Regions from separate parts of the Pseudomonas sp. NPDC087358 genome, predicted to be linked through region 2. Evidence: predicted binding sites of a transcription regulator. Region 2 holds the regulator's gene; the other holds the start of a gene.
What was found. The regulator sigma-54, encoded in region 2, starts transcription at its own class of promoters, with help from an activator protein. The targets are predictions, from matches to a motif close to ANTGGCATNNANNTTGCTNT.
Positions count from the first base shown of each region.

Region 1: the regulator sigma-54 is predicted to act here: its motif matches at 6,327-6,346, upstream of glnK (P-II family nitrogen regulator).

Region 1 covers NZ_JBJDOA010000007.1:155,070-170,658, reverse strand. The annotation lists gene dapF (diaminopimelate epimerase) at 1-693, shown strand, start outside; gene ACI2KS_RS17895 (DUF484 family protein) at 707-1,444, shown strand; gene xerC (tyrosine recombinase XerC) at 1,447-2,352, shown strand; gene ACI2KS_RS17885 (HAD family hydrolase) at 2,342-3,037, shown strand; gene sutA (transcriptional regulator SutA) at 3,307-3,636, opposite strand; gene ACI2KS_RS17875 (secondary thiamine-phosphate synthase enzyme YjbQ) at 3,730-4,161, opposite strand; gene ACI2KS_RS17870 (ammonium transporter) at 4,411-5,748, opposite strand; gene glnK (P-II family nitrogen regulator) at 5,782-6,120, opposite strand; gene ACI2KS_RS17860 (accessory factor UbiK family protein) at 6,540-6,803, shown strand; gene ACI2KS_RS17855 (YifB family Mg chelatase-like AAA ATPase) at 7,007-8,500, shown strand; gene ACI2KS_RS17850 (LysE family translocator) at 9,034-9,663, shown strand; partial or broken gene ACI2KS_RS17845 (ATP-binding protein) at 10,269-10,739, shown strand; gene ACI2KS_RS17840 (methyl-accepting chemotaxis protein) at 11,013-11,735, opposite strand; partial or broken gene ACI2KS_RS17835 (Cache 3/Cache 2 fusion domain-containing protein) at 11,868-12,989, opposite strand; gene ACI2KS_RS17830 (LysR substrate-binding domain-containing protein) at 13,358-14,278, opposite strand; gene ACI2KS_RS17825 (NorM family multidrug efflux MATE transporter) at 14,444-15,589, shown strand, end outside.
Region 2 covers NZ_JBJDOA010000002.1:232,706-248,294, reverse strand. The annotation lists gene hisG (ATP phosphoribosyltransferase) at 41-676, opposite strand; gene murA (UDP-N-acetylglucosamine 1-carboxyvinyltransferase) at 845-2,110, opposite strand; gene ACI2KS_RS04750 (BolA family protein) at 2,134-2,373, opposite strand; gene ACI2KS_RS04745 (lipid asymmetry maintenance protein MlaB) at 2,488-2,793, opposite strand; gene ACI2KS_RS04740 (phospholipid-binding protein MlaC) at 2,790-3,446, opposite strand; gene mlaD (outer membrane lipid asymmetry maintenance protein MlaD) at 3,458-3,925, opposite strand; gene mlaE (lipid asymmetry maintenance ABC transporter permease subunit MlaE) at 3,925-4,722, opposite strand; gene ACI2KS_RS04725 (ATP-binding cassette domain-containing protein) at 4,722-5,531, opposite strand; gene ACI2KS_RS04720 (KpsF/GutQ family sugar-phosphate isomerase) at 5,844-6,818, shown strand; gene ACI2KS_RS04715 (KdsC family phosphatase) at 6,819-7,352, shown strand; gene lptC (LPS export ABC transporter periplasmic protein LptC) at 7,363-7,935, shown strand; gene lptA (lipopolysaccharide transport periplasmic protein LptA) at 7,922-8,470, shown strand; gene lptB (LPS export ABC transporter ATP-binding protein) at 8,470-9,195, shown strand; gene ACI2KS_RS04695 (RNA polymerase factor sigma-54) at 9,385-10,878, shown strand; gene hpf (ribosome hibernation-promoting factor, HPF/YfiA family) at 10,956-11,264, shown strand; gene ptsN (PTS IIA-like nitrogen regulatory protein PtsN) at 11,276-11,740, shown strand; gene rapZ (RNase adapter RapZ) at 11,743-12,600, shown strand; gene ACI2KS_RS04675 (HPr family phosphocarrier protein) at 12,617-12,889, shown strand; gene ACI2KS_RS04670 (PA2169 family four-helix-bundle protein) at 13,012-13,482, opposite strand; gene ACI2KS_RS04665 (DUF3820 family protein) at 13,712-13,975, shown strand; gene ACI2KS_RS04660 (aminotransferase class V-fold PLP-dependent enzyme) at 14,039-15,208, shown strand; gene ACI2KS_RS04655 (bifunctional 4-hydroxy-2-oxoglutarate aldolase/2-dehydro-3-deoxy-phosphogluconate aldolase) at 15,518-15,589, opposite strand, start outside.

The DNA.
Region 1 (15,589 bases), on a different contig from region 2:
CTGCTGCTGGTCGAAGCGCCGAGCAACCCGGATGTGGACTTCCGCTACCGGATCTTCAATTCCGACGGTTCCGAGGTCGAGCAGTGCGGCAACGGCGCGCGCTGTTTCGCCCGTTTCGTACTGGACAAGCGCCTGACGGCCAAGAAGCAGATTCGCGTCGAAACCAAGAGCGGCATCATCGTCCTGGACATCCGCAATGATGGCCAGATCAGTGTCGACATGGGCGCGCCACGTCTGGCGCCCGCCGAGATTCCCTTCGATGCGCCGCAACAGGCCATCAGCTACACGCTCGATGTCGAGGGTGAAACTGTCGAACTGGCCGCCGTGTCGATGGGCAATCCGCATGCGGTTCTGCGTGTCTATGACATCAACAATGCCCCGGTTCACTCTTTGGGACCGAAGATCGAAAACCACCCACGCTTTCCGGCTCGGGTAAACGTCGGTTTCCTCCACGTGGTTGATCGACAGCGCGCACAATTGCGTGTCTGGGAGCGCGGTGCCGGGGAAACCCAGGCCTGTGGCACCGGTGCCTGCGCAGCAGCGGTTGCGGCCATCAGTCAGGGCTGGATGGAATCACCGCTGCTGATCGATCTGCCCGGTGGGCGCCTGTCCATTGAGTGGGCAGGTCCCGGTCATCCAGTGCTTATGACCGGCCCAGCCGTTCGGGTCTATGAAGGCCAAGTACGTCTATGAGTGAGAGTATCCAATGACCGACCAGCCTCAGACTTCAACCGACACACCCAGCGAATCGCCTGTCGATAACGCAGTGCCCGCCCTTGAAGCCGAGGCAGTCGCAGCCTGGCTGCAACAACATCCGGACTTCTTCGCCGAACATGACGACCTGCTGACCGCGATGCGCATCCCCCACCAGCGTGGCGACACCGTCTCGCTGGTGGAGCGGCAACTCAAACTGCTGCGTGAGCGCAACATCGAAATGCGCCATCGCCTGTCGCAACTGATGGACGTGGCGCGCGACAACGACCGTCTGTTCGACAAGACCCGCCGCCTGATCCTCGACCTGATGGACGCCACCAGCCTGGAAGACATCGTCATCGCAGTGGAAGACAGCCTGCGCCAGGAGTTCCAGGTGCCGTTTGTCAGCCTGATCCTGTTCAGCGACAACCCGATGACTGTGGGCCGCTGGGTCAGCAGCGCAGAAGCTCAGAAGGCCATTGGCGGCCTGATTTCCGGTGGCAAAACCGTCTGCGGCGCCCTGCGCGAGCACGAACTCGAGTTCCTGTTCGGTGCCGATCAGAGCAAGGAAGTCGGCTCCACGGCCATCGTCGCGCTGAGCCACCAGGGCCTGCACGGCGTTCTCGCCATTGGCAGCCGTGATCCTCAGCACTATAAAAGCTCGGTCGGCACATTGTTCCTGAGCTATATCGCCGATGTGCTGAGTCGCTTGCTGCCGCGCTTCACCAACGCTCTGCGTTCGGTGCGCTAGTCATGCAACGGCTGCTGGACGCTTACTGCACGCACCTGCGCAGTGAGCGCCAGGTGTCGAGCCATACCCTTGAGGCCTATCGCCGCGACCTGAGCAAGGTGCTGGGCTTCTGCGAAAAACTGCAGATCGAGAGCTGGCAGGCGCTGGATATCCAGTCCATGCGCAGCCTGGTTTCGCGCCTGCATCAGCAGGGCCAGTCATCGCGCAGCATCGCCAGACTGCTGTCGGCGGTACGCGGCCTCTATCATTACCTGAACCGCGAAGGCATCTGCGATCACGACCCGGCCAACGGCCTGGCGCCCCCCAAGGGCGAACGACGCCTGCCCAAGACCCTCGACGCCGACCGTACGCTGCAGTTGCTGGAAGGCGGCGTCGAAGACGATTTCATCGCGCGACGTGATCACGCCATCCTCGAGCTGTTCTATTCATCCGGCCTGCGCCTGTCGGAGCTGACGGGGCTCAACTGTGAACAGCTGGACCTGGCTGACGGCCTGGTCCAGGTGCTTGGCAAAGGCAGCAAGACACGAGTACTGCCGGTGGGCAGGAAGGCCCGCGAGGCGTTGGAGCAGTGGCTTGCGCTGCGTGCGCTGGCCAACCCCGAAGACGACGCGGTGTTCATCAGCCAGCAAGGCCGACGTCTTGGCCCAAGGTCAATCCAGCTTCGGGTCAAGGCAGCCGGAGAACGCGAACTGGGGCAAAACCTGCATCCGCATATGCTGCGCCACTCCTTCGCCAGTCATCTGCTGGAATCATCGCAAGACCTGCGCGCGGTGCAGGAACTACTGGGTCATGCCGACATTACGACGACTCAGATCTACACCCATCTGGATTTTCAGCACCTGGCAACGGTGTATGACAGCGCCCACCCACGGGCCAAACGCAAGGATTCTTCAGACAATGAGCATTAAGCTGATCACCTTCGATCTGGATGACACCCTGTGGGAAACCGCACCGGCCATCGTCAGCGCAGAAGCCATGTTGCGCGACTGGCTGGCCGAGCACGCACCGAAACTGGGCCCGGTGCCGGTGGAGCGCCTGTGGGAAATTCGTTCGCGGCTGGTCGAGGCCGATCCGACGTTCAAGCACCGGATCAGTGCATTGCGCCGTCGGGTGCTGTTTTTGGCGCTTGAAGATGCAGGTTATGGCCACGGCGAAGCGCAGGATCTGGCCGACCGCAGCTTCGAAGTCTTCCTGCATGGCCGGCATCAGCTGGATATCTTCCCGGAAGTCGTGCCTACCCTGGAACTGCTTACAAAACAGTACACCTTAGGCGTGGTCACCAACGGCAATGCCGACGTTCGCCGCCTGGGCCTGGCCGACTACTTTGCCTTTGCCCTGTGCGCCGAGGACCTGGGGATCGGCAAACCCGACCCCGCACCCTTCCTGGAAGCCCTCAAACGCGGCAATGTCCAGGCGGACAACGCGGTGCACGTCGGCGACCACCCCGGCGATGACATTGCGGGCGCGCAACAGGCTGGCTTGCGCGCCATCTGGTACAACCCCGGCGGCAAGGCCTGGGAGGCCGACAAGCGACCGGACGCCGAGATCGGCAGCCTGACGCAGTTGCCAGAGGTGTTGGCGCGCTGGGGGTGAAATAGCGCTGCCTGGGTGCTTTTGCTTCTGGCCGAAGGCCGTGGGAGCTCGGCTTGCCTGCGATCTGCCGGGACCGGCAGCAAGACCGGCGAATGCTTTCTGTCTGACCCCACCGAGGGTGTCTGGGTTTGTGAGCGCTTCGCACTCAATCGTCAGCAAGCTGGACTCCCACGGCCTCCGGCCAGAATCAAACGCAACACCCCAAAAACCTCACGCAAAAAAAAGCCCGCAGCGACAGCGGGCTTTTTTCCAGCAGGCATCAGACACCCTTAGATAGGGCGGCTACCGTACTTGTTGTCAGGCTTTTTCGGCGGATCGGCGACCACGTTGGCCTCCACTTCCTGCACTTTGCCGCCACGGGCGAGAAACTCTTCCATTGCGCGAGCCAGAGCATCACGCTCTTTGTTCTTGGCCTCGACGCTTGGCAGTTCATCGACCGAGACCGCAGCCTTGGCCTTGCCTTTGGCAGGGGTAGTCGCGGCTTCGGCGCTGTCGTCTATTTCCGAGCCATCGTCCTCGGGAGCAGCTGCAAGCCCATCACCGTCGTCCTCGTCTTCCAGACCGTCTTCAACCAGATCTTCGTTGTCATCGTCGCTCATGTTCTACCTCATGACTTGCGAAAGCAGATTAGTTATAGCCCAGCTGCGCCTAATTTCTAAGACAGCCGGAAAAAATTCAACTACCGCCGACAATCAGCGGTCGTGCCTCTCACCTTGAAGGGTGGCGAGGACTTTACGCGCACCGCCGCTATCGCGATGCTCTCCTAAATAAACGCCTTGCCAGGTCCCTAGCGCCAACCTTCCGTCCGTCACCGGCAGGACAAGCTGGCAGCCTAGCAAACTGGCCTTGAAGTGCGCAGGCAGATCGTCTGGACCTTCGTCATCGTGCTCATAACCGTCGCGCCCCTGAGGCACCAACCGGTTGAAAAAACGCTCGAAATCGCGACGAACCGCTGGATCGGCGTTCTCGTTGATGGTCAACGAGGCCGAGGTATGTTGCAGCCACAAATGCAGCAGCCCGACACGGCAATCACGCAGTTCAGCCAGCCCTGCGATGATCTCGTCAGTCACCAGATGGAAACCGCGAGGCCTTGCCCGCAGCGTGATTCTGGTCTGTTGCCACATACCGTTCTCCGCCCTTCGGCGCGCATTCTAACGCGCTGGAAAAAAAAACAAAGCGTCAATGAGTGCGGTTATCTGCAAGCCCGGAATTCGGGTTGGTATCCCGTCGCCATAACCGTCGGGAATGCCCCATGAAGACCCGCCCCGAAGAACCGCGCCCCCGACTGAAGTCACTCACTGACTGTCTTGGCTATCGACAAACTCCAGACAAAAAAATGCCCGGTAGCCCGGGCATTTTTTTTATCGCCGTGATTACAAGTTGTAGCCACGCTCGTTGTGTTGCGCAAGGTCAAGACCAACCGCTTCTTCTTCCTCGGTGACACGCAGGCCCATGACCGCGTCCAGCACCTTGAGGATGATGAAGGTCACGATCGCGGTGTAGATGATCGTGAAGCCTACGCCTTTGCACTGAATCCAGACCTGTGCGGCGATGTCGGTCACAGTACCGAAGCCGCCCAGCGAAGGTGCTGCGAAGACACCGGTCAGGATCGCGCCGAGGATACCACCGATACCGTGAACGCCGAAGGCATCCAGGGAGTCGTCGTAGCCCAGTTTGCGTTTCAGGCTGGTGGCGCAGAAGAAGCACACCACACCGGCCGCCAGGCCGATGATCAGGCCGCCCATCGGGCCGACAGTACCGGCGGCAGGGGTAATGGCAACCAGACCGGCAACCACACCCGAGGCGATCCCCAGAGCGCTTGGCTTACCGTGGGTCAGCCACTCGGCGAACATCCAGCCCAGTGCAGCGGCGGCGGTTGCGATCTGAGTAACCAGCATCGCCATACCGGCGGTGCCGTTGGCCGCAGCAGCGGAGCCGGCGTTGAAGCCGAACCAGCCCACCCACAGCATCGCAGCGCCGACCAGGGTGTAACCCAGGTTGTGCGGAGCCATTGGGGTGGTCGGGAAACCCTTGCGCTTGCCCAGGACCAGACAGGCCACCAGACCGGCCACACCCGCGTTGATGTGAACAACGGTGCCGCCTGCGAAATCGAGTACGCCCCAGTCCCACAGCAGACCACCCACACCACTCCAGACCATGTGCGCAATCGGCGCGTAGACCAGGGTGAACCAGATGGCCATGAAGATCAGCATCGCGGAGAACTTCATGCGTTCTGCGAAGGCACCGACAATCAGGGCGGGGGTGATGATGGCGAATGTCATCTGGAAGGTCACGAACACAGCTTCAGGGAACAGAGCTGCGGGACCGGTGATGCTTGCAGGGGTGACGCCTGTAAGGAACGCCTTCGACAGGCCGCCGACGAAGGAGTTGAAGTTAACGACGTTGGCTTCCATACCGGTGGTGTCGAACGCCATGCTGTAGCCGTAGACGACCCACAGGATGCTGATCAGGCCGGTGATGGCAAAGCACTGCATCATTACAGAAAGAACGTTTTTCGAGCGAACCATGCCGCCGTAGAACAATGCCAGACCGGGAACGGTCATGAACAGAACCAGCGCGGTCGAAGTCAGCATCCAGGCAGTGTCGCCTGAGTTGAGTACAGGGGCTGCCACTTCGTCTGCCGCCATGGCCAAGCCAGGGGTTACGAGGGACAACAGGGCTCCTAGCCCTGCGAATTGACGCAGAGTCATATTGTTTTCTCCTGGGGCGTTGGGGTTGGCGGCTTAGATTGCGTCGGTATCGGTTTCGCCGGTACGGATGCGAATAGCCTGTTCCAGATTGACCACGAAGATCTTCCCGTCACCGATCTTGCCGGTGTTGGCCGCTTTGGTTATCGCTTCGATAACGCGGTCCAGATCCTTGTCGTCGATCGCAACGTCGATCTTCACCTTGGGAAGGAAGTCGACTACGTATTCCGCACCGCGGTACAGCTCGGTGTGGCCTTTCTGACGTCCGAAGCCTTTGACTTCAGTTACCGTGATGCCCTGCACGCCGATTTCGGACAACGACTCGCGTACGTCATCCAGTTTGAACGGCTTGATGATGGCAGTGACTAGCTTCATGAAACTTTCTCCCGAATTGGTGGACTTGCCCCAGGAAAACAAACCCGACTCAAGTCTAAGCGCAGTGTCTGGCTTTGTAACGCGTCGATGGCCCGAAACAGACCAGACCAACTCCAGAAAACCGCTTCTGACGAAACACTTCCCCGCTCCGCCTGCCGCACTGCATTCGTCACAGCGACTGCATCAGTGCATGGGTCATATGCCACTAAGCAGAAAGCTTGCCATCTCACTCGATCCCACTGATTACGGGCGGTTGGTCACTATCCGCTGCGCCCAGATCGCCACCATCGAACCTGACCGCACAACAACAGTGCGCACGTGCACGCACCGATGCGCGAAAATCGTGCAACCCGGTGCCCGCAAAATGACTATAGACGCTGCGTGCTACACTGCCGCCCATCTGATTCCGGAAGCTGATCATGCTCGCGCCCAAAGCCTTTCTAGATGCCCTGAGTGGCCATGCCTCGCGGTTGTTCAACGGCGAGACCGCACTGCCGCGCAACGAATTCGAAACCCAGTTCAAGGCGTTGCTGCAAAGCAGCTTCAGCAAACTGGATCTGGTCAGCCGGGAAGAATTCGACAGCCAGATGATCGTCCTCGCTCGCACCCGTGCCCGTCTCGAGGCACTGGAAGCGAAGATGGCCGAGATGGAAGTGCAGTTGGCGGGGCAAGTGAAGGAGTAGCTCGCGCGCTCGCTGCTGCACCCCTTTGTGCGCTCGGGGCGAAGTCCCGCGCCCGTCCAGGGCATCTGAGTGCTGAAGGGTGATGTATTTCTCATCGCGCCCACAGCAGGACACATGCCGTAGAAGTTGCAGTACCCCCCTCCCCTGACCTCTGACTATCCTTCAGCCCACCGCAGGACGCGGTGCCGTTAACAAGGAAAGTCATGTCTCTGGCCATTGTTCTGAGCCGCGCACAAGTGGGTGTCGAGGCGCCCGCTGTCACCGTTGAAACCCATCTGGCGAACGGCTTGCCTGCGCTGACGCTGGTCGGCTTGCCGGAAGGCGCGGTGAAGGAAAGCAAGGACCGGGTGCGCAGCGCCATTCTCAATTGCCGGCTGGAATTTCCGGCTCGGCGCATCACCCTGAATCTCGCGCCTGCCGACCTGCCCAAGGACGGCGGGCGCTTTGATCTTGCGATTGCCCTGGGCTTGCTCGCGGCAAGCGCTCAGGTGCCGGCGCTGGCACTGGAGGGGATTGAGTGTCTGGGCGAACTGGCTTTGTCCGGGGCGATTCGTCCGGTGCAAGGCGTATTGCCCGCGGCCCTGGCGGCGCGGGAGGCGGGGCATACGCTGATCGTGCCAGCAGTGAACGCCGAAGAAGCCTGCCTGGCTTCGGGATTGAAGGTGATTGCCGTCAGTCATCTGCTGGAACTGGTGTCGCATCTCAACGGCCACACGACGATTGCGCCGTACAAATCCAACGGCCTGATCCTGCAGACCCAACCCTATCCCGACCTGAGTGAAGTCCAAGGCCAGATTGCCGCCAAGCGTGCATTGCTGGTCGCGGCGGCCGGGGCACATAACCTGCTGTTCAGCGGACCGCCCGGCACCGGCAAGACATTGCTCGCCAGCCGCTTACCCGGCCTCCTGCCGCCACTGGACGAGCGCGAGGCGCTGGAAGTGGCAGCCATTCAATCGGTCGCCAGCCATGCGCCGCTGACCAGTTGGCCACAACGCCCGTTCAGGCAGCCCCATCACTCGGCTTCCGGCCCGGCGCTGGTGGGTGGTGGCAGTCGCCCACAACCGGGCGAAATCACCCTGGCCCATCACGGCGTGCTGTTTCTCGACGAGCTTCCGGAGTTTGACCGGCGGGTGCTTGAAGTGCTGCGCGAGCCTCTGGAATCAGGGCATATCGTGATTTCGCGGGCGCGTGACCGTGTACGTTTCCCGGCCCGCTTTCAACTGGTCGCCGCCATGAACCCCTGCCCTTGCGGTTATCACGGCGAACCGACCGGGCGCTGCCGATGCTCCACCGATCAAATCCAGCGCTATCGCAACAAGCTGTCCGGTCCGCTGCTCGATCGTATCGATCTGCATCTGACCGTTGCGCGCGAAACGACATCACTGGCGATGCCCCCTCAGACTGGCGAGAACAGCGCCAGCGCCGCCCTGCTGGTATCCGAAGCCCGCGAACGCCAGCAGAAGCGTCAAGGCTGCGCCAATGCGTTTCTCGATCTGCCTTCTCTGCGCCAGCATTGCGCGCTGCTCTCTGAAGACGAGGCCTGGCTTGAAACCGCCTGCGAACGCCTGAGCCTGTCGCTACGCGCGGCGCACCGACTGCTGAAAGTGGCGCGAACCCTGGCCGATCTCGAACGGGTGGACGCCATTGCTCGATGTCATATCGCCGAGGCGTTGCAGTATCGGCCTTCGGCGGGGTGATAAGCCAAAGGGGTTGTCACCACTTCTCCAGTCTGTCCATTGCAGTGGCGAAGATTTCATATCAGCCTTATTAATCGACCTCCGGCTCAAATCCCACAAATCGAATCGGAATCCCCTTACAAAATAAACAACTCGAAAAGGTCCAAGCCATCTAAGACTGCCAAACTACCCCAGCCAATCATTCTACGCGGATGGATAATATAAGCCCGGACATGGCGGAGAATCCATGGGAAACAACAATCACACATGCCAGCCAGCGGATATCACCCATGTTTAATATTAGGGCCCGCGTTTAGGAAAACAGTCTTTCCCATGATTATTTGGTATCGCGCTGGTACTTTCTACCGAGATCTTGGCTTAAACTATCGAAGCATTTCGCCAGAAAGTGAATGCGCTTGAGAAGTGTCGGGAAAAATAACAATATCTGTGCCGGTTCTGAATTTACATGACGGACTCTTGACATAGCCCTTAATTAAATGTAAAAAATTCCGACATCGATCGGCATAAAATTATTTAGGGAAGTAGGTTCTCAAATGGATCTGGTGACATTGTTACTTTTTGTTCCGGCTTGTTTTGCTTTGAATTTAGCGCCCGGCCCAAACAATCTCCTGTCAATAAACAACGCAGCTCACCATGGCTTTTTAGTATCTTGCTGCGCAGGAATTGGAAGGCTCATCGCATTTGCGACAATGATCAGTTTGGCTTCAGCCGGGCTTGCCGCCGTTATCATTGCATCGGAAACTATGTTTATCATTATAAAAACGACCGGCGCGGCATATTTGATGTATCTGGCTTATAAGTTCTGGACCAGCAATGGCCCCACGATTGCTCATACGGAAAAAGAAGCCAAAGTAAGGATTACTACGCTAATGCGCCGGGAATTCATGGTTGCAATCGGAAACCCGAAAGCGATTTTTATATTTACAGCATTCCTACCTCAGTTTATCGTGCCGAACCACCAAGTTTCCCCACAGTTTCTTACCCTGGGAGCTATGTTTTTACTCCTAGAGTGGATCGCAATCGCGATTTATGCATATCTAGGACTGCACCTGCGACGATGGCTCGCTAAAACTAGAGCAAAAAAAATATTCAATAGAATCTGTGGCTCCCTTCTGGGGGGAGCGGGCCTAGCCCTTCTTGTTGCTAGAAATGCGAAAGGCTAAAAATCCAGAGTCATAGAACACTTGATAGAGCGTTCAGACAAAGTCCTTATGATTTGACTATTAACGTATAGCGCAAGAGGGAACGTTTCCCTGCAATTTATTGGCATGAAGCCTCTGCCAGATCTGAAATGGATTAAAAACATGGATTTTCTTGAAAATTCAAACGGTATTACGCTGCTAAGCGAGCATGTCGCTGCGCACCCAAATATGAGATTGCACGACCCCCGAGCAACTAATTGGCCACGTGTAATCAATGGAGCATTATTCATTGATCGCGCTTACAGCTGGGCCAAGAGGCTTTTGATAGCCGATGGTGGTTTTCACAATATGTCAGCTGCGATATAACCATATCCACATCGAACAGTTCTAGCGCCAACTGCGGGAAATGGGCCTATCGCCAATTCGAAAAACTGATCCAAGCACCGATACGTGCCCGTACTCCGACTGTAGGCCTGCTGGTTCATGTGATGATCCCGAACTTCGGCTGCCACCTTCCGCTGTATCGGCAGAGAAAATCTTTGGCCGCACCGGCCTGATGGTTACCCGCTCGGTGCTAGTGTAGAGGCTTGGACAAACTGGAGTGCAGCCCAGCCTCAGGTCGCGGCGCCGCCATGAACCCCTGCCCTTGCGGTTATCACGGCGAACCGACCGGGCGCTGCCGATGCTCCACCGATCAAATCCAGCGCTATCGCAACAAGCTGTCCGGTCCGCTGCTCGATCGCATCGATCTGCATCTGACCGTTGCGCGCGAAACGACATCACTGGCGATGCCCCCTCAGACTGGCGAGAACAGCGCCAGCGCCGCCCTGCTGGTATCCGAAGCCCGCGAACGCCAGCAGAAGCGTCAAGGCTGCGCCAATGCGTTTCTCGATCTGCCTTCTCTGCGCCAGCACTGCGCGTTGCTCGCTGAAGACGAGGCCTGGCTTGAAACCGCCTGCGAACGCCTGAGCCTTTCGCTACGCGCGGCGCACCGACTGCTGAAAGTGGCGCGCACCCTGGCCGATCTCGAACGGGTGGACGCTATCGCCCGATGTCATATCGCCGAGGCGTTGCAGTATCGGCCTTCGGCGGGGTGAAGCTCGCCCGGATCATTTGAGATCGAGGCAGACGGGCTTTTCGATTCTGGCCGCAGGCCGTAGGAGCATGCTTGCTCGCGATCTAACGCGAAGCGGCAGCAAAACCCGACGGCGCGGTCGTCTGACTCTACCTAGGCGCCTGACTTTGCTGCCGGTTCCCGGCAGATCGCTGGCAAGCCGAGCTCCCACGCCTTCGGCAGAATCAAAAGCGATTGCGCCTAAAAAAAACGGCGGAATCGGGGCGTTCCGCCGTCGCTGTCGGTCAAGCGGACATCAGCGAAAACGATCCACTTCCCTGCGCAGATCCGCTGCCAACCCATTGAGTTCCTGCGCGGTCACTGCCAGGTTCGAGACCACCTCGCGCTGCTCGCTGTTGGCCAGCGCAATACTCTGCAGGTTGGCGCTCAGGAGGGTCGCGGTGTTGCTTTGCTCCTGGGTGGCGGTGGTGATGGAGGCGAACTGTTCGCCCGCCGAGCGGCTCTGTTCGTCGATCTGCGCCAGCGCTGCGGCGACCTTGGCGTTGCGCGCCAGGCCATCCTGCATCAGCGCATTGCCTTGTTCCATAGTGCTGATGGCATTGCCGGTTTCCTGCTGAATGCTGGCGATCATCCCGGAGATTTCGTCGGTGGCCTGGCGGGTGCGCGACGCCAGGTTGCGGACCTCATCGGCGACCACGGCAAAACCGCGGCCCTGTTCACCCGCGCGAGCGGCCTCGATGGCGGCGTTGAGCGCCAGCAGGTTGGTCTGTTCGGCGATGGAGGTGATCACACTGACAATGCCGCCGATTTCCTGCGAGCGCTGACCCAGCGTATCGATCACCGCTGCGGTGCTGCCCAGCGAGCCCGCAATCTGTTCCAGCGAGGCCGAGGCCTCTTCCATCGAGGTGCGGCCGATTCGGGTCTGCTGGGCGTTGCCCTGAGCCAGACGCTCGGTATTACCCATATTGTCGGCAATAGTCAGGGCCGTCGCGCTGAACTCCTCCACGGCACCGGCCATGCTGGTGATTTCGCCCGACTGCTGCTCCATGCCTTCATAGGCGCCGCCGGACAGACCGGACAACGCCTGCGCGCGTCCGCTGACTTCCTGAGCGGCAGTGCGGATATGCGCGACCATGGTTTCCAGCGCCTGCCCCATCTTGTTGAAGCTGCTGGCCAACTGGCCGATTTCGTCGTGGCTGGCGATATTCAGACGCACGCTCAAATCACCGGCACCCAAGGCCTCGGCCTGATTGACCAGGTCCGACAGCGGCTGCAATTTGCTGCGCAGTAGCCAGATTGCAGAGCCCACGGCAATCAGCATCGCCAACAGGCTGCCAATGGCCAACTGCGTGCCTACGCTCCAGGTCACTGCACTGATTTCGTCCTTGGGCATGATCGCCAGAATCGACCACGGCCCACCTGCGAACGGCTCGGCGACGGTGTAGAAATCATCGCCAGCATCCTGCCAGAAGCGACCCTTGCCCGGCGCCTTGACGAACTCTGCCAGGGTCTTGCTCGCCAGATCCAGATCCCTGACGCCTGCCGGCGGCACCAGCCATTTGCTCTGCTCATCGAGCAAGGCCAGCGAGCCGGTCGAGCCGATGCGGAAACTCTTGAGATTGTCGAACTGGGCTTTTTGCGCGTCGGTGTAATCAAAACCCACGAACAGCACTGCGATGACCTTGCCACCGCTGTCACGCACCGGGGTGTACTGGGTCATGTACGAGCGATCGAACAGCAACGCGCGCCCGACATACCCCTGCCCGGCCAGCAGTTTTTCATAGGCCGGATGCTTGTGATCCAGCGAAGTCCCGATGGCCCGGGAGCCATCCTGCTTGCTCAGCGAGGTGCTGATACGAATGAAGTCGTCGCCGCTGCGCACGAAAACCGTCGCGACACCGGCGGTCATTTTCTTGAAATCATCGACTTCGGCGAAGTCGTTGTTCAACGGATTGCCGTTGAGCAGCAACGAGGGGGTCTGCATGCCCGCCACCACGATTTGCTGATCGGCCTGCAAGGTCAGGCCGCTGCTGAAGCGCTTTTCGAACAACCCGCTCAAACGCTGCGTGCTGTCGCGCAGGGTGCTGTGGAAGGTGTTCAGCTGGTCAGCCAGCAACCGCGCTTCACTGCCCATATGCTCTTCGCGGATGGCGAGGTTGGCCGAGTCCAGTGAGCGCAAGGCGAACAAGGTACTGCCACTGATGACAACGGCCAGGATAACGGCCAGGGCGATGCCAAGTTGCGAGGCAATTCGGGCGCGGGGCTGAGGCATGAAAACTCCTTGCCGAACAACTGGATCGTCCTGATCTCAGGAAAACCATTCGGACTAATTCTAATAGAGGGAATCGATGAGCCGATTGGAACAATCGGGTCTGCAATTACACATTCGGCTGACAGCGCAAATACTTGAGTCCTACGCGTGGTCTTGGGACGGAGGGTGGCGACTCACAATCTGGCTTCTGCCGAAGGCGTGGGAGTCCGGCTTGCCGACGATCTGCCGGGAACCGGCAGCAAACTCTGCGAACGCGATGCACCTGATGCACCGAGTTGCCTGATTCTACTGCCGGTGCCCGGCAGATCGCGGGACAAGCCACGCTCCTACCCCTCCGGGCAGACGCAGTGCAGCAAGGCCCGGCGTCATCACTGCAGAATCGTCACATCCGGCATTTCCATCGCCTGCACCTCGCTTTGCAAAAAATCGCTGAGCCGGCGCAGGCGTTCGCCTCCCGGCCGGGTCTTGGGCCAGACAAGGTAGTAGTTTTCACCACTGACGACGGCTGTGCGCCAAGGCAGGCTCAGGCGCCTCTGGCTGACATCTTCTGCGACCATCAGCAGATCGCCCATGGAAACCCCATAGCCGCGTGCCGCAGCGATCATGCCCAGCTCCAGGGTGTCGAACACCTGCCCGCCCTTGAGTGAAATCTGCTCCGACAAACCCATGCGCTCCAGCCAGCTGCGCCAGTCGCGTCGGTCGGGCGTGGGGTGTAGCAGCTCGGCACTGGCCAGCCGCTCCGCGTCCCAGGGTGTGTCATCCAGCAGACTGGGGGAGCCCACCGGAATCAGCAGCTCGGGGAACAGATAGCTCGCCTCCCAGTCGGCTGGAAAATGCCCGCGGCTGAGCAGCACCGCGCAGTCGAACGGCTCCTGGCTGAAGTCGACGCTGTCGATGTCCATCCAGGCGCTGGTCAGTTGCACCTCGTTGCCTACCTGCAAATGACGAAAGCGACTGAGTCGCGCCAGTAGCCAGCGCATGGTCAGTGTCGACGGCGCTTTCATGCGCAAGATGCCCTCTTCGGCCATCAAAGCGCTGCACGCACGCTCCAGCGCCGAAAACCCCTCGCGCACGCCGGGCAACAATTCGCGCGCGGCTTCGGTCAGCTGCAGGTTGCGACCATTGCGACGAAACAAACGGCAGGCAAAGTGTTCTTCCAGCGTGCGTATGTGGCGGCTGACCGCGCTTTGGGTGATCGACAACTCTTGCGCGGCGCGGGTGAAGGAACTGTGTCTGGCAGCGGCTTCGAATGCACGCAGCGCATACAACGGCGGAAGACTACGAGACATGGGGAGCTTTCCTCCAAGGGTATAGACGGCTTCGCTCACTCTACGGGAAAAATATCAGGATGAGTTTTACTCATGCCAATGATCGTATTTATCCCTTTGTGCATTGGCGCCTGAATCACCACAATGAGCCGCTCATCAATGCCTCCCCCTGCCGAGCGTCAGACCATGCAACAGCAAGCCTTCAAAGAACTGTGGATCATCCTGCGCCTGGCCGGGCCGCTGATCGCATCGCAGATGGCGCATATGCTGATGGTTTTCACCGACACCGTGATGATGGGCAAGCTTGGGCCTCAGTCCCTGGCGGGCGGTGGATTGGGCGCTGCCAGCTATAACTTCGTGTCGTTTTTCTGCGTCGGTGTGATGGCCGCCGTCGGTACGCTGGTGGCAATCCGCAAGGGTGCCAACGATGACGCCGGCGCAACCCGTCTGACCCAGGCTGGGCTGTGGCTGGCGTGGGGCATGGCGCTGGTGGCCGCACTGATCCTGTGGAACCTGGAGCCGATCCTGCTCAACTTCGGTCAGGATGAAGCCAACGTGCACATGGCCAGCGAGTTCCTGGTTACCCTGCCGCTGGCACTGCCGGGCCTTCTGAGCTTCATGGCGTTGCGCGGCTTCACCAGCGCGCTGGGCCGGGCCACGCCAGTGATGGTGATCAGTCTGGTCGGCGTCGCACTGAACTTCGGGCTCAATTACGCCTTCATCTATGGCCTGTTTGGTTTGCCGCACTGGGGCTTGATGGGGATCGGCCTGGTTACCGCCATCGTCACCAACAGCATGGCCCTGGCGCTCGCCCTGCACATTCGCTATCACAAAGCCTATGCCGCGTATCCGATTCACAAGGATCTGATGAATCTGTCACGCAGCTGCCTCAAGGAGTTATGGCGTCTGGGTCTGCCGATTGGCGGGACCTATGCGGTGGAGGTCGGGCTGTTCACCTTCGCCGCGTTCTGCATGGGCGCAATGGGCAGCACGCAAATGGCTGCGCATCAGATCGCGCTGCAGTCGGTATCGATGGCGTTCATGATCCCTGTGGGGATTTCCTACGCGGTGACCATGCGCATCGGCCGGCATTATGGCGCGGGCGATCTGTTGCTGGCGCGCACCGCCGGGCGCATGGGCATCTGCTTTGGCGGGCTGCTGATGCTGACGTTCGGCATCCTGTTCTGGGTTGCCCCGCATCTGGTCATCGGCCTGTTCGTGGACCTCGACAAGCCGGAATACCAGGGCGTGGTGGATCTGGCGGTCAAACTGCTGGCGATTGCTGCCTGGTTCGAGATCCTGGATGGCACGCAGACCATCGCCATGGGCGCG
Region 2 (15,589 bases):
GGATAGCTGGGCGCGACGTGATTATTGTCGCGCTAAACCGTCAACCGCGGTGTCGCGACTCCACGGCAGTACGCAGCGTGTCGATCAGCGACTGGATACGGGCGTGCTGCATCTTCATCGAGGCCTTGTTGACCACCAGGCGCGAACTGATGTGGGCGATCATTTCCTGGGGTTCGAGGCCATTGGCGCGCAGGGTATTGCCGGTGTCGACGACATCGATGATCTTGTCGGCAAGCCCCACCAGCGGTGCCAGCTCCATGGAGCCGTAGAGCTTGATGATGTCGACCTGACGGCCCTGCTCGGCGTAATAACGCTTGGCGACGTTGACGAACTTGGTTGCCACGCGCAGGCGGCCCTTGGGTTCGGCAGCACCGACGGCACCGGCAGTCATCAGCTTGCACTGTGCGATCTGCAGATCCAGCGGCTCATACAGGCCCTGGCCGCCGTATTCCATCAATACGTCCTTGCCCGCCACACCGAGGTCAGCCGCACCATGCTCGACATAGGTCGGCACGTCGGTAGCCCGTACGATCAACAGACGTACATCGTCCTGGGTCGTCGGAATGATCAGCTTGCGGCTCTTGTCCGGATTCTCGGTCGGCACGATGCCCGCAGCAGCGAGAAGCGGCAGAGTGTCGTCAAGGATTCGGCCCTTGGACAGTGCGATGGTCAACATGGGAAACGTCAGTCCTTATCAGCAAACGCGTGTCGGGTCACGATCGGCGCCCGACAACGTTCGAGTCGATGGCGCAGGACTCGAAGTGAAACGATTCAAAAGGTACTTTCATTCAGCAGCCCCACTGCCTGCACCCATGGGCGCAGACAGCGAGAACGCCGAGGACTGCTAGCCCGGAACGCGACGAATCTTGGCGCCCAGCATCTGCAGTTTTTCTTCGATGCACTCATAACCACGGTCGATGTGGTAGATGCGGTCGATCAGCGTGTCGCCTTCGGCGATCAATGCCGAGATCACCAGGCTGGCCGAAGCACGCAGGTCGGTGGCCATCACTGGCGCGCCTTTGAGCTTCGCGCAGCCGGTAACGATGGCCGTGTTGCCTTCAACCTGAATCTGCGCGCCCATGCGGTGCATTTCATACACGTGCATGAAGCGGTTTTCGAAGATGGTCTCGATCACTGCGCCCGTGCCTTCGGCAATCGCGTTCAGCGAAATGAACTGCGCTTGCATGTCGGTCGGGAAAGCCGGATACGGCGCAGTGCGCACATTGACCGCTTTCGGACGCTTGCCGTGCATGTTCAGCTCGATCCAGTCGGTGCCGGTGGTGATCTCGGCACCCGCTTCGCGAAGCTTCTCAAGCACCGCTTCCAGAATGGTCGGATCGGTGTCCTTGACCTTGACGCGGCCGCCGGTTGCAGCGGCTGCGACCAGATAGGTACCGGTCTCGATGCGGTCAGGCATGACGCGGTAAGTCGCCGAACCCAGGCGCTTCACGCCATCGATGGTGATGGTATCGGTGCCAGCACCGGAAACCTTCGCGCCCATGGCATTGAGGAAATTTGCCAGATCGACGACTTCCGGCTCGCGGGCAGCGTTCTGTAGCACGCTGCGGCCATTGGCCAGGGAAGCGGCCATCATGATGTTCTCGGTACCGGTGACGCTGACGGTGTCGAAGAAGAAGTGCGCGCCACGCAGGCCGCCTTCCGGCGCCTTGGCCTTGATGTAACCGCCTTCGACGTCGATGATCGCGCCCATGGCCTCAAGACCACGGATGTGCAGATCGACCGGACGCGAACCGATGGCGCAACCGCCAGGCAGTGCGACTTCAGCTTCACCAAAGCGGGCGACCATCGGACCCAGCACCAGAATCGACGCACGCATGGTTTTCACCAGCTCGTACGGCGCGACCAGGGTCTTGATGGTGCGAGGGTCAATCTCGACACTCAGCTTTTCGTCGATGATCGGCTCGATGCCCATGCGACCGAACAGCTCGATCATGGTGGTGATGTCGTGCAGATGCGGCAGGTTGGCGACAGTCACGGGACCGTCAGCCAGCAAGGTGGCTGCAAGAATCGGCAGGGCAGAGTTCTTTGCCCCGGAAATACGGATTTCGCCATCAAGACGAATGCCGCCAGTAATAATCAGTTTGTCCATTAGAATCTCGACGCCAATTTGGCTCAGGTGCGCTCGGCCCATGCAGCGCGGCTGAAAAATTTCATGGTGACCGCATGGATGCTGCCATCGGCGATCCATGGGTTCAAATGCGTGTAGATCTGCTGCTGGCGCTTGACCGGACTCAGTGCAGCCAGTTCGTCGCTGATCACGTTCAGCTGGAAGTTGCAGCCTTCGCCCTCAACTTCGACCTGGATTTCTGGCAGCTTACCTTCAAGGAAGCTTTTAACTTCTACGGCCTGCATGCTTAACCTCAATCGGCGCCCTACGCGCGCGGGTCGGCCATCATACAAAAAAGCCCTCTCGTTGCGAACCCTACTTTACGGGTGCCGGACGAGGGGCTTGATCGGCGACAGCAATCAATGTTGGTCGAACAGTTCGGTCAGACCGGACACCTGTGCGATTTCTCTCATGTCTTCGGGCAGCGCACGAACGCTGACCGACTTGCCGGCCGCCTGCGCATCGCGCATGAAAGCCAGCAGCAAGGCCAGACCGACACTGCTGGATTTCTCGACCGCAGAGCAGTCAATCACCAGTGCCGGCGCGTCACTGGCCTTGATCAGGTCAGCGCCCTGCTCGCGCAAGGCAGGCGCGGTGCGGTAATCGAGCACGCCGAACAGTTTCAGCTCGCCGCCACCGCCCGCCGTGATGCATGCCTCACTCATTTGACGACCTTGTCCGGCGAGTTCTCGGTTTCCTGCTTGGCCTTGGCCACTTCACCGGCCCATCCGTCAATCGTCTTGTCCAGGTTATTGCCGTTGCGCTGCATGGCATCGGCGAATTGATCGCGAAACAGCTTGCCGATGTTGATGCCGTTGATGATCACGTTACGCACTTTCCACTCGCCGTTGATTTTGACGAGGGTGTACGACACAGGGTAGACCGCACCGTTGTTGCCTTTGACCGACATGTCGACGGAGGTACGGTCAGCCGCCTCCTCTTTGGCCGGGGAAACAGTGATGCCCTGGTTGTTGTACTCGAGCAGCGCGTTGCCATAGAACTGAATCAGGCTGCGCTTGAAGTTTTCCTGGAAGCGTTGCATCTGCGCGGGCGAAGCGTTGCGCGAATACTTCACGGTCATGATGCTTTTGGAAATGCCATCGGCATCGATGACCGGACCGACAATGCCGTTCAAGGCATCGTAGAAGGCCTGCGGATTGGTCTTGTAGCTTTCCTTGTTGGTAGCAAGGTCTGCCAGCAGCTGCTTGGTCGTAGTGTCCACCAGGTCATGGGCCGAGGACGCAGTCGCTGCCGCATTGGCGAACAGCGGCAGAGCGGCCAACAGCACAAGCAGGCCACGGCGCAGAATCGAGATCATGAAAAAACTCCTCATTTGGCGTCTTTACCCACGGAATTGAGCAGGAATTTACCGATCAGGTCCTCAAGTACCAGCGACGACTGGGTGTCATGAATCGTACCGCCGTCTTTCAACAACTGGTCGTCGCCACCGACGCTGATGCCGACGTATTTTTCGCCCAGCAAGCCTGCGGTGAGGATCGATGCGGTGGAGTCGGAAGGCAGGTTATTGACTCGTTTGTCCACCTCCATCGTCACGCGTCCCATGAAGGTATCGTGGTCCAGATCGATTGCGGTGACCTTGCCGATGGTCACACCGGCCATGGTCACTTTCGCTCTGACAGTCAAACCGGCGATATTGTCGAAATTTGCGTAAAGTTTATAGCTGTCGTTGGTCGTGCTGGCGCTCAGACCGCTGACCCGCAGGGCGAGCAAGAGCAAAGCCAGAATCCCGGCCAGCAGGAACAGGCCGACACCGGTTTCGAGGGTGCGGTTTTGCATCAGAAGTCTCCAAACATCAAGGCGGTCAAAATAAAGTCCAGGCCCAGTACGGCCAACGAGGCGTAGACCACGGTCTTGGTCGTGGCGCGACTGATCCCTTCTGAAGTGGGCTCACAGTCATAGCCTTGGAACACGGCAATCCAGGTGACCACGAAAGCGAAGACAACGCTTTTGATAACACCGTTGAGTACATCATTGGGGAAGGAAACGCTGTTCTGCATGTTTGCCCAGAAGGAGCCTTCGTAGACGCCCAGCCAGTCGACCGCAACCCACGAACCACCCCAGATACCGACCACGCTGAAGATGATGGCAAGCACCGGCAATGAAATGAAGCCTGCCCACAAACGTGGCGCGACGATGTATTTCAGAGGGTCGACACCGATCATTTCCAGGCTGGACAACTGCTCGGTGGACTTCATGTTGCCGATTTCCGCGGTCAGCGCCGAACCGGCACGACCGGCAAACAGCAGCGCAGTGACCACCGGCCCCAGTTCACGCAGCAAGGTCAGGGCAACCATTTGCCCAACCGCCTGTTCGGAGCCGTATTTGGCGAGGATGCTGAAACCCTGCAGGGCCAGAACCATGCCGATGAAGACGCCGGACACGACAATGATCGCAAGCGACATGACGCCGACCGAATAGAGCTGGCGAACCAGCAACTGGAAACCGCCGCCAATTCCGCCTCGCCCGAGCAAGGCATGAACCAGAAAAATCCCTGAACGCCCCAACACTGCAACAATATCGATCGCCGAACGCCCCATCAGGCGTACACGATCCATCAATGACTTTCTGCGCATCAGCGCTTCCCCAAAAGATCTTCGCGATAATCCGGTGCCGGATAGTGAAAAGGCACGGGGCCATCTGGATCCCCTGTCATGAACTGACGGATGCGCGGGTTATCCGACTCCATCAATTCCTCTGGTGTGCCCTGCCCCAACACCTGACCGTCACCGACCACATACAGATAGTCGGCAATGCTGGCAGTCTCGGCCAGGTCGTGGGAGACCACGACACTGGTGATGCCCAGCGCGTCGTTGAGCAAACGGATCAGACGCACCAGAACCCCCATGGCGATCGGATCCTGCCCGACGAAAGGCTCGTCGTACATGAGGATCTGCGGATCCAGGGCAATGGCCCGCGCCAGTGCCACACGCCGTTTCATGCCGCCCGACAGCTCATCGGGCATCAACTCGACCGCGCCGCGCAAGCCCACCGCCTGCAATTTCAGCAGGACGATGTCGCGGATCATGTCTTCAGGCAGCTTGGTATGAACGCGCAGCGGGAACGCCACGTTTTCGAAAACGTCGAGATCGGTAAACAGTGCGCCGCTCTGGAACAGCACGCCCATCTGCTTGCGAGCATCGAAAAGATCACTGCGCGACAGCTTGGGCAGGTTCTGGCCATTGACCCAGACCTCGCCACTGCTCGGGCGCAGCTGTGCTCCCATCAAGCGCAGCAACGTGGTCTTGCCACTGCCGGACGGCCCCATGATGCCAGTGACTTTGCCCCGGGGAATACGGATGTCTACATTGTTGAAGATGCTGCGCGTACCGCGTTTGAAGGACAAACCCTTCAATTCGACCGCGTAGGCGTTATCGGCACTCATCTAAACTCCTTGCGATGCAGCCTGTCTCTCAGATGCCGCGTCCTTGACGAACGACACACTGTCTGGAGGGGCCGAACAAGCGGCGAACTATAACACCGCTGTCGTGCGCCGCCAAAGCTCCAACTTGGCCAGTCGCAGTCAGGGTTAAATATTTCAGCATCAGTGGAAATTTCCTGCGTTACGTGCGGCTTCTTCCTGGCAACAGCTGAAGGACTGGCGAACTCTATAAACAAACAGCTGCGATGAAGCGTGAGGGATTTCAACATTGCCGTTATAATCGCCGCCTTTTCACCGGACCGACCCTTTCTTGACATGACCAACGCCCGCGACCTGATTCAATCGGCACAGTGCACCATCCGCCTTGAAATAGAAGCTGTGGAAGGCCTGCTCGCGCATATCGATGCAGATTTCGTCAGCGCCTGCGAGATGATTCTCGCCAGTCAAGGCCGGGTGGTCGTGGTCGGTATGGGCAAGTCCGGGCATATCGGCAAAAAGATCGCCGCAACGTTGGCCAGCACCGGCACGCCCGCGTTCTTCGTGCACCCGGCCGAAGCCAGTCATGGCGACATGGGCATGATCACCGGCGCCGATGTCATTCTCGCCCTGTCCAACTCAGGCACCACCGCGGAAATCGTGACCCTGCTGCCGCTGATCAAGCGCCTGGGGATCAAGTTGATCAGCCTCACCGGCAACCCGGATTCGACACTGGCCAAAGCCGCCGACGTGAGCCTCAATGCACGCGTGGAAAAGGAAGCCTGCCCGTTGAACCTGGCACCGACCTCCTCCACCACTGCGGCGCTGGTCATGGGCGATGCCCTGGCCGTAGCCCTGCTGGACGCGCGCGGCTTTACCGCCGAAGATTTCGCATTCTCCCACCCCGGTGGTGCGCTGGGCCGCCGCTTGCTGCTCAAGGTCGAGCATGTGATGCACTCCGGCGGCGAGCTGCCCCAGGTCGCCCGCGGCACCCCGCTTCGCGACTCGCTGATGGAAATGACCCGCAAAGGCCTGGGCATGACGGCAGTGGTCGAAACCGACGGACGCCTGGCCGGGATCTTCACCGACGGCGACTTGCGTCGCACACTGGACCGCGACATCGACCTGCGCCTGGCCACCATCGATGAAGTCATGACCGTCCACGGCAAGACCGTACGCTCGGAAATGCTTGCGGCCGAAGCGCTGAAAATCATGGAAGACAACAAAATTGGCGCGTTGATCGTGGTCGACGAGAACGATCGCCCGGTGGGCGCGTTCAACCTTCAAGACCTGTTGCGTGCAGGAGTGATGTAAATGAGCGTCGATATGAACGAACTGATGCAACGCGGCAAACTTATAAAGCTGGCGGTCTTCGACGTCGACGGCGTGCTGACCGATGGCCGACTGTATTTCCTCGAAGACGGCAGCGAATTCAAGACCTTCAACACCCTGGATGGCCAAGGCATCAAAATGCTGATCAATTCCGGCGTTGCCACGGCCATCATCAGCGGCCGCAAAACGCCGGTGGTCGAGCGTCGCGCCAAGAACCTCGGCATCGCCCATCTGTATCAGGGACGCGAAGACAAACTCGTCGTTCTGGACGAGCTGTTGCAGCAACTCAATCTAAGCTATGAACAGGTCGCTTATCTGGGTGACGACCTGCCTGATCTGCCAGTGATCCGCCGCGTCGGCCTGGGCATGGCGGTCGCCAACGCTGCCGGGTTCGTCCGTCAGCATGCCCACGGCACCACCCAGGCACGGGGCGGCGAAGGCGCGGCCCGGGAATTCTGCGAGTTGATCCTGAACGCTCAGGGCAACCTCGAAGCGGCTCACGCCGCCTACTTATAGAAGTGCATTTATGCTGAGCAAGAGATTTAGAACCTTCCTGATCTTCGGTGTGCTGGCGTTGCTGCTGGCGGCCGCCGGGTACTGGAACATCAGCCCGGAAAGCTTCATGGACCAGCCAAAGGCAGCCGTGGATGAAAGCGCTATCGATTATTATGCGATCAACGCCCACAGCATTCAGTACCTGCCCGACGGCGCCATGCAGTACGACATGACCGCCGACAAGGTTGAACATCTCAAGGCTACCGACGTCACGTTGATGACCACGCCGGTGCTGCAGATGTTTCGTGGCTCGACCTACCCCTGGCACGTGCAGAGTGTGCGCGCCGAGGTCTCCCCCGGCGGTGATCATGTCGAGCTGATCGACTCCGTACGAATCAACCGCACTGACGAAAAGAACCGCGCCACTATCATTACCAGCAGCCGTATGACCGTATTCCCTCAGAAGCAATATGCGGAAACCGCTCAACCCGTTAGAATCGACGGCTTTAACGGTGTGAGCACCGGCACGGGTATGAAAGCCTATCTAAAAGAAAGCAGGATACACCTGCTATCGAACGCAAGAGGACAGTATGAGGCTCCTTAAAACCCTCCCTATTTTGCTCGGCCTGGGCGCAGCACTGGGAAGCGTGAGCGCCTGGGCTCTTCCGAACGATCAGGATCAGCCTATCCGCATTCAGGCCGACGATGCTCAGCTGGACGACAAGCAAGGCGTCGCCACCTATACGGGCAATGTGATCATTACCCAAGGTTCGATGAAGGTCACCGGCAACAAGGTAACCATGACCCGCACCGCTGCCGGCGACATCGATGTGGTGACCTCGGTAGGCAACCTGGCCTACTTCGAGCAGTTGCAGACTGCCGGTGACATCAAGCCTGTCCAGGGCTGGGGCGTCACTATCCAGTATCATGCGCCGCAAAACCGTATCGTACTGATCGACAAGGCCAAGGTAATCGACAAGGACAGCAACGTCACCCAGGGCGAGAAAATCGTCTATGACACGGTCCGCAAGCTGGCCAGCGCCGGCCGCGCCACTGGCAGCAAGGTGACTGAAAGCCGCCCTCGCGTCGACATGGTGATCCAGCCGAAAAAGAAAACCGACCAGCAGAAGGCCCAGTAATGGCAACGCTGAAAGCCCAACACCTGGCCAAGGCTTACAAGAGCCGCCAGGTCGTACGTGACGTCAGCCTGTCCATCGACAGCGGTCAGATCGTCGGCCTTCTGGGCCCCAACGGTGCTGGCAAGACCACCTGCTTCTATATGATCGTCGGCCTGGTCCAGGCCGATCAGGGTCGTGTATTGATCGATGATCTGGATGTCAGTCATCAGCCCATGCACGGCCGCGCCCGCGCAGGCATCGGCTATCTGCCTCAGGAAGCGTCGATCTTCCGCAAACTGTCGGTATCGGACAACATCATGGCCATCCTCGAGACCCGCAAGGAGCTCGACCGGGCCGGACGTCGCAAGGAACTGGAAAGCCTGCTTCAGGAGTTCCACATCACGCACATCCGCGACAACCTGGGCATGAGCCTTTCGGGTGGTGAGCGACGTCGCGTCGAAATCGCCCGCGCCTTGGCAACATCGCCCAAATTCATTCTGCTGGATGAACCGTTCGCGGGCGTCGACCCCATCTCCGTGGGCGACATCAAACAGATCATCTACCATCTCAAGGCCAAGGGCATCGGCGTCCTGATCACCGACCATAACGTCCGTGAGACGCTCGACATCTGCGAAACAGCCTATATCGTCAACGATGGCCAGCTGATCGCCGAAGGCGATGCCGAAACCATCCTGGCCAATCAACTGGTCAAGGAAGTGTATCTCGGCCACGAGTTCCGCCTGTAATCGGGCGATGACGCGGGGGTTGGCGGGCGAGCGCTGCATGAGCCTGATCGCCAACCTCGTAATAATTGTCATCACACCCTAGGCAAACACTCCGGTTTCAGGCATATAATTTGCTTAAGTTGGCGCCTCGGCGCCCTAGTAGTGGATGGCGCGCATATGCGCCGGCGAATAAGGTGTTAAGCCCCTGCCATGAAACCTTCGCTAGTCTTGAGAATGGGCCAGCAGCTGACGATGACACCGCAGCTGCAACAGGCCATCCGCTTGCTCCAATTGTCGACGCTGGATCTCCAACAGGAAATCCAGGAGGCGCTGGAGTCCAATCCTATGCTCGAACGCCAGGAAGAGGGCGACGATTTCGATAACGCCGACCCCATGGCCGACAACATCGAGCAAAAGCCCAACCCTGACGTTCAGGAACCGACCTACCAGGAATCCGCCCCAACCGTCGACAATCTGGAAGACGGCGAATGGAGCGAGCGCATTCCCAACGAGCTGCCCGTGGACACCGCATGGGAAGACGTCTACCAGACCAGCGCCAGCAGCCTTCCGAGCAACGACGACGATGAGTGGGACTTCACCACCCGGACATCGGTCGGCGAGAGCCTGCAAAGCCACCTGCTGTGGCAGCTGAACCTGGCGCCGATGTCCGACACCGATCGCCTGATCGCCGTGACGCTGATCGACTGCATCAATAATCAGGGTTACCTGGACGAATCGCTGGACGAACTGCTGGACGCCTTCGACCCGGAACTGGACATCGAGCTGGATGAAATCGAAGCGGTACTGCATCGGATTCAGCAATTCGAACCGGCGGGCATCGGTGCGCGCAACCTCAGCGAATGCCTGCTCCTGCAATTGCGCCAGCTTCCGGCCAAGACCAAATGGCTGGCCGAGGCTCAACGACTGGTTGCCGACTACATCGACCTGCTGGGTAGCCGTGATTACGCGCAACTGATGCGCCGCATGAAGCTCAAGGAAGATGACCTGCGCCAGGTCATCGAGCTGGTCCAGAGCCTCAACCCGCGCCCCGGTTCGCAAATCGAGTCGACCGAAGCCGAATACGTCGTGCCTGACGTGATCGTGCGCAAGCATAACGAGCGCTGGCTGGTGGAACTCAATCAGGAATCCGTGCCGCGCCTGCGGGTCAACCCGCAATACGCAGGCTTCGTGCGACGCGCCGATACCAGTGCCGACAACACCTTCATGCGCAATCAGTTGCAGGAGGCTCGCTGGTTCATCAAGAGCCTGCAAAGCCGCAACGAAACCCTGATGAAGGTCGCGACCCAGATCGTCGAGCATCAACGCGGGTTCCTCGAATACGGCGATGAGGCCATGAAGCCGCTGGTACTGCACGACATCGCAGAGGCGGTGGGCATGCACGAATCGACGATCTCCCGCGTGACCACGCAAAAATTCATGCATACCCCGCGTGGCATCTACGAACTGAAATACTTCTTTTCCAGCCACGTCAGCACCTCTGAAGGCGGTGAATGCTCGTCCACGGCCATCCGCGCGATCATCAAAAAACTGGTTGCCGCTGAAAATCAGAAAAAGCCGTTGAGTGACAGCAAGATCGCTGGTTTACTGGAGGCACAAGGCATTCAAGTGGCCCGTCGCACGGTCGCCAAGTACCGCGAATCCCTGGGAATCGCGCCGTCGAGCGAACGCAAGCGTTTGATGTAAGGGTCACGAGCCACAGCGTTCCAGTGGCAGGCAACCAAGCCTGCCTCTTAATGCACTGGCAATGAAGGAGAAGCTGTATGCAAGTCAACATCAGTGGACACCAGCTGGAAGTGACCGACCCTCTGCGCAACTACATCACCGAGAAGCTCGATCGCCTGGAGCGGCACTTCGACAAGATTACCAATGTGCAGGTGACCATGGAGGTCGAGAAGCTCAAACAGAAAATCGAAGCCACCCTGCATGTTCCGGGGGCCGAAGTGGTCGCCAACGCCGAACATGATGACATGTATGCAGCCATCGACTTGCTCACCGACAAGCTCGACCGCCAACTCAAAAAACATAAGGAAAAACAGCAGAGCCTGCTGCAAGGTGCCACTGCTCGTTGACACTTCCATCCATGATCCGACTTGAAAACATCCTGACCCCTGGCCGTTCCCCCGTGAACGTGCCAGGCGGCAGTAAGAAAGCCGTACTCGAAGAAATTGCCAAGTTGATTGGGCGAGAAGTCCCCGAGTTCGACCGTCAAACCGTCTATGAGAGCCTTGTCGCCCGCGAAAAGCTGGGTTCGACCGGCTTTGGCAACGGCATTGCCATTCCCCACTGCAGACTCAAGGGTTGCACCTCACCCGTCAGCGCCGTACTGCACCTTGAAAAACCCGTCGATTTCGACGCCATCGACGGCGCCCCTGTGGATCTGCTGTTCGTATTGCTCGTCCCCGAAGCAGCAACCGATGCGCACCTGGAGTTGCTGCGCCAGATCGCAAGCATGCTCGATCGGGCCGACGTTCGCGCCCAGTTGCGTGACGCCAAAAGCAGCGATGCGCTTTACAACGTCGTACTTGCTGCCCAGAACGGTCACTGATCATGCGCATGATCATCGTCAGCGGTCGCTCCGGCTCCGGCAAGAGTACAGCGCTCGATGTTCTCGAAGACAGCGGCTTCTATTGCGTAGATAACCTGCCGGCGGGCCTGCTCCCGGAGCTCGCCGAACGTGCGCTGATTCATACCGAACTTGCCGAGCCGTTGCTGGCGGTGTCCATAGACGCACGCAATCTGCCAAGCCACCTGACGCGTTTCCCGCGGATGCTTGAAGAGGTTCGCGATCGGCACATTCAGTGCGACGTACTGTTCCTGGATGCCGATGAGTCCACGTTGCTCAAGCGTTTCTCCGAAACTCGCCGCCGCCACCCACTGAGCAACGCCACTCGCTCGCTGGCCGAGGCGATACGCGATGAGAAAACCTTGCTCGGACCGATCATCGATCTTGCCGACCTGACCATCGATACGACGCACCTGAATCTGTACCAGTTGCGCGATACGCTCAAATTGCGCCTGCTCAACAAACCCGAGCCCGGCACAGCCTTCCTCATAGAGTCATTCGGCTTCAAGCGCGGGATGCCCGTGGATGCGGATCTGGTTTTCGATGTGCGCTGCCTGCCCAATCCATACTGGAAGCCTGAATTGCGCGACCAATCCGGGCTCGACCAACCGGTCGCCGAATACCTCGCTGCACAGCCCGATGTCGAAGAGATGTTCCAGGACATTGCCTCATACCTGACCAAGTGGCTGCCGCGCTTCGCCGCCAGCAACCGCGCCTATGTCACCATTGCCATTGGCTGCACCGGCGGACACCACCGCTCCGTCTACCTGACCGAACGCCTGGGTCAGGTCCTGCAACAATCGCTCAAGAACGTTCAGGTCCGCCACCGCGACCTAAGCTGAAAGGATCCCCTACGCGATGCCCGCTCACCAGATCACCATCATCAACAAGCTGGGCCTGCATGCCCGCGCCGCAGCCAAGTTCGTCGGCGTCGCTGGCAAATACCCTTGCCAGATCCGGGTTGGCCGCACGCCGGACAGCATGGTCGATGGCAAAAGCATCATGGCTGTCATGATGCTCGCCGCAGGCAAGGGCACCGAGATTCACCTCTCCACCGAGGGCGAGGAAGACCAGGCCGCGCTTGACGGTCTGATTGAATTGATCAACAACAAGTTTGACGAGGGCGAATAAGCGGCTTGGCGAGCCGGCACCCTAAACCCGGCCAAGGTTTTATCAGAGGTTTGTCCCAGGCATAAAAAAACGCCAGTCTGACTGGCGTTTTTTTGTTTTAGCGTCTCGAACCAACGAGAAGATCAGCTCGCTCTTCTCACGCTGTCGCGCAGGGCTTTGACTTTGTCATGGTTAGCCTGCACGCCTGCCAGCTGACGCTGGATCAGAGTGGTCACGTTGACTGGCAGGTTCTTCTCGGTGGCCTTTTGCAAGGCTTCCTTGTATGCCTTCAGGGCGTGATCTTCACCAGTTTCTACTTCGTTGAGTACGGCCTCGTCGCTCTTGCCAGTGACGGCACTTTTCAGGTTAACCCACAGGCGGTGTGCGCCCGCAGCAACGCTGGAAGAATCCTCAGGATCACCGCCGAGTGCGCGCACTTCAGCCTGAAGCTCTCGCACGGCAGTTGCGCATTCGGAAGAGCGGGAAAGGAAATACGCTTTAATTTCAGGGTTCTTGGTATCTTCGGCAGCAGTATGAAAGCCTTTTTCGCCATCAATGCTGGTCTCGGTCAGATCATTGAGTACCGAAATCGCTTCTTTATTGATATCCGTCATTTTGCTGTTCCTTTCTGGCAGGTTAATCGAGAGTGGTGCAATAACATCTGATGAATAGACTATTGCACTGTGCGTGCCAGGTTTTTAACCTGAATATATTCGTTATAAATCAATGGGTTAATTGATCTACTAGGAACGCGTACCTCGCGTTCTGCATGATCGGCAGGTTGGCGTACATGCAGAATGCACGTATCGTTCAAGTTCATTGAGACTGACCAACGGCCGCACCATGAATCCCGAAAAACTCAAACTGCTGGTCATGCGTGAGATGCCCTATGGCAAGTACAAAGGGCGCTTGCTCGCCGACTTGCCAGGCGATTACCTGAACTGGTTCGCTCGCAAGGGATTCCCCCCAGGCGAGCTGGGCAGCCTGTTGGCGCTCATGCATGAGATCGATCACAACGGGCTGTCCGCCTTACTCGACCCGCTGCGCACCCGCCCACGCGAGCCGTTGCGCACCAGCCCCCTGAAAACACCCATTCGCTTCTCCTGAATACCTTCTTATCCAGTCGAGTGCCCGATGACCCGTGTCCATACTGCCGCAGCGGATTCAGCCATGGCGCGAGCCCGCGATGAAGCCTTCTGGCGTAACGTCGCCGATCAATACGATGTGGAACCCGGTCCGACCAACTTTGAACACGGCTACTTCGGGCGCATGACCCGTGAGGTCCTGCGTACCTATGAGCAGCATCTGGCGTATGTGAATCGCAGTAACTCGGTGTATGTCCGTCAACGCTTCGATACCCAGGACAGCGAAATCATTCGTGAGGACCTGGCCCGCCTGCTCGGCGTTCCGAGCGAGGAAATCGCCCTCACCCGTTGCGCCTCTGAATCGCTGCAGGCGCTGATTCGCAATTACAACGACTTGCAACCCGGCGATGAGGTGCTGATCAGTGACCTGGATTACAACAGCGTGCAGAGCGGCATGCGTTGGCTGGCGAAAACGCGTGGCGTGACGCTGGTCGAGATCACTCATGGCCACCCCGCCAGCCATGAATCGCTGTTGCAGGCCTACGACGACGCCTTTGCTGCTCATCCCCGACTCAAGCTTATGGCACTGACGCATGTCACCCACCGCACCGGGCTGGTGATGCCCGTCCAGGATATTGCCGCGGCAGCCAGGAGCCGGGGCATTGACGTGATTCTCGATGGCGCTCACGCGCTGGGGCAGCTGGACTTCGACCTTGCCCGATTGCCTGTCGCGTTTGCCGGGTTCAATTTGCAGAAGTGGATGGGCGCCCCACTGAGCCTGGGTTTCATCCACATCAAGAAGGAGCGCCTGCAGGCCATCGACCCGGACATGGGCGACACCCGCTATGCCCCGGACGACATCCTAGGCCGCGCGCCATACGGCACCCCCAATATTCCCGCGTTAATGACGCTCAGCACCGTCTTCGCCGAACATCGCGCTCTTGGCGGCTCTGTGGTCAAGGGTGCGCGCCTGGCGCACCTGCGGGACTTATGGGTCCGAGAAGCGCGTGAAATGGATGGCATCGACGTACTGACTCCCGATGACCCGCGCCTCTACTGCGGCATCACGTCGTTTCGGTTCAACCGGCATGCCGATCAGGCACTCATGGCTCGGCGATTACTGGATGAACACGGCATTTTTGCAGTCACCCGAGACGGTTCGGCGTGCGGCCCATGCATCCGCATAACACCGGGGTTCACCACTTCGGCCGATGACGTCGCGCAGCTGACCGAGGCACTGCGATCACTGGCGTGATTGTGCGCTGGTCCCCAAAAAAAAGGCGCCCTGAGGCGCCGTTAAGACTTCATGGAGAACGAACTACAAAGGAGTGGCGAAGATACGCCCCGCAGACCGGGATTTAGCGGTACATATGTATCGCGCCTCATTTTTTACCCAAAAAAAACGGCGTTCCCGACCAAGGAACACCGTCAAATAGCCATGCAACAACGACTTCAGTAGCGGCGCCCCAATGCGCTGAACACCTTCATCTGGTGATAATTAGAACAGCCCCGCCATGAACAGGAGCTGTCTAGGGGCGATCAATGGGGCGCTTGCAGCAGCCGCTCAGTCAAACAACGCCATCGCCTCAGCGGTAGCATCTGTGATACGTCCCCAGTCACCATTCTTGACCCAGGC